2 regions of the Arthrobacter sp. AG367 genome follow, and region 1 is predicted to be linked to the other one. Evidence: riboswitches for the same ligand, from Rfam matches in the RefSeq annotation. Region 1 holds a riboswitch; the other holds the start of a gene.
What was found. Region 1 has a riboswitch for S-adenosylmethionine ahead of FB478_RS10605 (bifunctional o-acetylhomoserine/o-acetylserine sulfhydrylase). Riboswitches for the same ligand answer to the same signal wherever they lie in the genome.

Region 2: linked by a shared signal. The riboswitch ahead of FB478_RS07655 (DUF1737 domain-containing protein) and the one ahead of FB478_RS10605 (bifunctional o-acetylhomoserine/o-acetylserine sulfhydrylase) in region 1 are both predicted to bind S-adenosylmethionine.

Annotation. Positions count from the first base shown of each region.
Region 1 covers NZ_VIVE01000003.1:169,555-171,745, forward strand. Annotated here, with positions in the region: gene FB478_RS10605 (bifunctional o-acetylhomoserine/o-acetylserine sulfhydrylase) at 1-952, opposite strand, end outside; SAM riboswitch class IV at 996-1,110, opposite strand; gene FB478_RS10610 (VOC family protein) at 1,336-1,968, shown strand; gene FB478_RS10615 (HNH endonuclease signature motif containing protein) at 2,158-2,191, shown strand, end outside.
Region 2 covers NZ_VIVE01000002.1:130,114-132,304, forward strand. Annotated here, with positions in the region: gene FB478_RS07645 (O-succinylhomoserine sulfhydrylase) at 1-119, opposite strand, end outside; gene FB478_RS07650 (rhodanese-like domain-containing protein) at 120-530, opposite strand; gene FB478_RS07655 (DUF1737 domain-containing protein) at 527-802, opposite strand; SAM riboswitch class IV at 816-931, opposite strand; gene opgC (OpgC domain-containing protein) at 1,157-2,191, shown strand, end outside.

The sequences.
Region 1 (2,191 bases):
CCAGCCAGCGCGCCACTTCCGTGGCGTTGGCAACGTGGCGTTCCACCCGCAGGCTCAGCGTCTCCAGGCCCTGGGAGATCAGGAAGGCGTTGAAGGGGGAAACCGCCGAGCCAAGGTCGCGCAGCAGCTGGACGCGGGCCTTGAGGATGTAGGAGAGGTTGGCACCCAGCGCACCGTCGGCGCCTAGGTCGCGGGCGTAGACCAGGCCGTTGTAGGTGGGGTCCGGGGTGTTGAAGCCGGGGAACCGTTCAGGGTCCTTGCCGAAGTCGAATTTGCCGGAGTCCACGATCACGCCGGCAATTGCGGAGCCGTGGCCGCCCAGGTATTTGGTGGCGGAGTGGATCACGATGTCCGCACCCCACTCCAGTGGGCGGATCAGGTAGGGCGTGGACAGGGTGTTGTCCACGATCAGTGGCACGCCTGCCTGGTGGGCCACCTCGGAGATGCCTTCGATGTCCAGGACGTCCTGGCGGGGATTGGACACCACTTCACCGAAAAAGAGCTTGGTGTTCGGCTGGATGGCGTCGCGCCACTGGTCCAGGTTGTCGGGATCCTGGACGAAGGTGACCGAGATGCCGAACTTCTTCAGGGTGTGGGCGAACAGGTTGTACGTTCCGCCATAAAGGCTGGGGCTCGCCACAATATGGTCCCCCGCCTCCGCAATGTTCAGCACCGCGAACGTCTCGGCGGCCTGGCCCGAGCTCAGCAGCAAAGCGGCCAGGCCTCCCTCAAGGCTGGCGATCCGCTGTTCGACGGCATCCTGGGTGGGGTTGCCAATCCGGGTGTAGATGGGCGCAAGTTCGGCGAGGGCAAAGCGGTTGGCTGCGCTTTCGGCGCTGGGGAACACGAAGGACGTGGTCTGGTAAATGGGGAGCGCGCGGGCTCCGGTGGCACTGTCGGGCTCCTGGCCTGCATGGATCTGGCGGGTTTCGAAAGACCATCCGTTGGACATCTCAGTCTCCTATGACATGGGCCCGGAATGCGTGGGGCAGTACGGGCCGCGCTTGCTTCCGGCTCTTGCCGGACAGCCAGGTCCTCACCCGGGGCACCCCACCGCGGGTGGAGGGTTGCCGGCCAGCGAGCCGGGGCTTGGCGCTGGCGCTCATGACCTGCGCCCAGTCTAGGAACGGGGTAGTCGCCGTGGACAGCATTGTGACGAACAAGGTCGCCCTGCATGGCTTTCGAGCCGCCACAGGTGGGCCGCCCCGCACCCGGCCGGGGACGCCGCCGTCGTCCTTCTTGCCCATGTTCCCGGCCCTTTTCCCGGCCGCCTTTCCAGTAAGGGTACCCTTAGCTGAGAGCCGGATCACAAAGTGCCAAGATGTTGCCATGCGCATGGATCACGTCTCTTACGCCTGTGAACAAGATGGCCTCGCGGCCACTACCGAACGTATTTCATCTGCCCTCGGCGTTGAGGCAGTGAAGGGCGGGGTGCACCCCCGGTTCGGAACCCGGAATATGATCATCCCGCTCGCCGGGCACAAGTACCTGGAAGTCGTAGAGGTCCTGGACCACCCGGCTTCGGACAAGGCACCGTTCGGACAGGCCGTGCGTGCCCGTTCCGCGGCCGGTGGCGGCTGGATGGGCTGGTGCGTCGAAGTGGACGACCTCGCCCCGTTCGAGGCACGCCTTGGCCGCGCCGCGGTGAACGGCAACCGCAAGTTCCCGGACGGCCGGGAGCTGGTCTGGAAACAGATTGGCATCCTTGGCCTTATCGCCGATCCCCAGGTGCCGTACATGCTCAAGTGGGAAGGCGACCCGGCACTGCACCCGTCCAACGCCTACCCCAGCAACCTTAAGATGAGCTGCCTGACCATCGCCGGCTCCGCGTCCCGCGTGACCGAGTGGCTGGGTGAACCGGTGGAGAAGCCGCTTGAGGACGTTGCGGTGGAGTGGGTCGCCCCGCACGGAACTCCGGGCATCCTGTCGGTCACGTTTGAAACCGCCAACGGAGCCGTCACCATCTGACGCTCCACCCCAGCCTCCCGGAATGTCCGGGAGGGGGTTCGCCGGGCCAGTACCCGGATCAGCTTCGGCCGCCATCAGGTGGTGACAACGGCGTCACTACCCGATGGCGGCCGAATTCATTTAAGTGGCTGCTTCCTACATCGCTGCGATCCAGGTCTGAATGTCGGTGCCTCGCTGGATGATGTGGATATGGGAATCGGCACGGGTGTTGGGGTGGTGTTGG
Region 2 (2,191 bases), on a different contig from region 1:
ACGAAGCCGGAGTTCAGGAAAATGGCCTCGGACGTTTCCTGGAAGTTGGTGCGGTCCAGCCCGCCACGGACAGCCTGGGTGTCGGGGTTCCAGCCGGGGGCGTCTTGGTTGAAGGTCACTTAGTTCTTTCCGAGGTTGGTGGGAAGGCCGCGGTTTTTCCAGCCGTTGACGGTGCGTTCGCCATAGCGGTCCGGCTCGCCTTCAAAGCCCTCCAGCACGTTGTAGGAGGTGAAGCCGGCCCGGGTGGCCGCGATGGCTGCCGCGATGGACCGCTGGCCGGAGCGGCACAGGAACACCAGTTCGGTTGAACGGTCCTCGGGCGCCTGCTGGCTGAGGTCGTTGATGAAGTCGGGGTTGGGGATGCCGCCGGGGAAGGTCCACTGGATGAAGAGGGGGTCGTTGTCCGTGGCCTTGGTGTCCGGAATGCCGATGTGGGCCCATTCGCCCTCGGTGCGGACGTCCACCAGGATGGCGCCCTGTTCCAGCTTCTCCCATGCTTCCTGGGGCGTGAGGTCTCCCGCGTAGCTCATGCGTGGCCCTCGCCGTCGAACTCGCCTTCAAATTCGGCGTCCAGTTCATCCACTGCGGTGGCAACCGCGGCATCGGCCGAGGCGATTGCCGCCGGAAGGACCACTGCCTGCGCCACGATCACGCTGGTGCCGTTGAAGGTGGCTGCCGGGCTGCCGTGCAGCACATAGCCGTCGGCCAGGGCCGTGGAGATCCGCTCGCAGAATGAACGGTCATCCGGGCCGGTGATCAGGCGGTAGGACAATTTTTCGTCAGGGGCAGGTGCGTCAGACACGACGGATCTCCTTCTTTCACGCTTGCAGCTCGAATCGGTCGATATGCCGAGTATTCACCTGAGGCACCCCGCCGCGAAAGGGAGGGTTGCCGACCGGCCAGTCAGGGCTTCACACCGGTACTCATTACTCCCCAAAAACGTAACATCTGCCGCGCCAAGCCGCACCGCCGCCGTCGTCATGTTCCGTAATTGAGCAGCGCTGAAGGGAGGCGCGGGGTTGAAGGAAAGCGCGACGGCGGACATCGCCGCAGGTGGGCGGCCCGCCACGTGCCGCCCGGGGCCGCGGGGCCGATAAAGTTCTTACCGGGGCGCCGCCCCGTCGTCACAGCAATGAGCACCGGGGGTCCTGTCAGCATGCGGGCAAACACATCGCGCCACCAGGCCGCCATCCGCGGGACCCGCCGGCCGTCCATCGGTGCGTTCCTGGCCGCGGCCATCGTCAGCCTCCTTGCCCTGCTGGCGGCTGCGCCGGCGCATGCGGCGGACGCTGCGCCGGAGAAGGGAAAGCCCTGGCTGGGCGCGGTGCTCGAGTGGGGCGAGGACACCGCCGCAGGCTTCAGCGGCCGGCTTGGTGCCAGTCCGGCCGTCTTCGGCCACGACATCACCATCCCCTACCGCGATTCGGAACGGAACGACCTTGACGGCTTCCTTCAGCAGGCCGCGTCCCTAGGCGCCCACGCCCTGCTCACGGTGAAGCCGTCAGTGCCCCTGGGCCAGCTCGGCACCGCGGAAGCAGAAGCATTCGCAGCGCAGGTGCGCGACCTTACGTCCGGGTTCAAGGGGCAGCTGCTGATCCGGTTCGCCCCGGACATGAATGCAAGCTGGGTGGCCTGGGGCCAGCAGCCCGCCGCGTACCGGCAGGCCTTCAGGGCTGTGGCGGCAGCGTTCAAGAAGTACGACGGCGGCCGGGCCACCTTGGTGTGGGCGCCTTACCTGGGCAAGGACTACCCCTTTGACCGCAACCGGGATGCCCCGCAGCCCGGAACCGAAGGCTTTTCCCTCCTGGACACGAACGGCGACGGGGCCTGGAACTCAAGCGACAGCGCCTACGCCCCGTACTACCCGGGCGACGACGCAGTGGACTGGGTGGGGCTGGCCGCCTATCACGACGACACGGCCGGCGGCCCCGCCGTCAACTCCCAGCCGAGGGCCGGCGAGCTCCAGGACATGCTGACGGCCTCCGGCGGCGAAAACTTCTACGGCACCTATTCCGAGGGGCGCAAAAAGCCGTTCCTCCTCCAGACCTCTGCTTTCTACAGCCCCGCGTCCGGCGGCGCGCAGGAGGCGGACATTAAGGCGGGCTGGTGGGACCAGGTGGTGGGAACTGCCACTTCCCCAGCTTTTGCCGGGACGGCCGCCGTTGTCTGGGACGAGCGCACCAGCACCAGG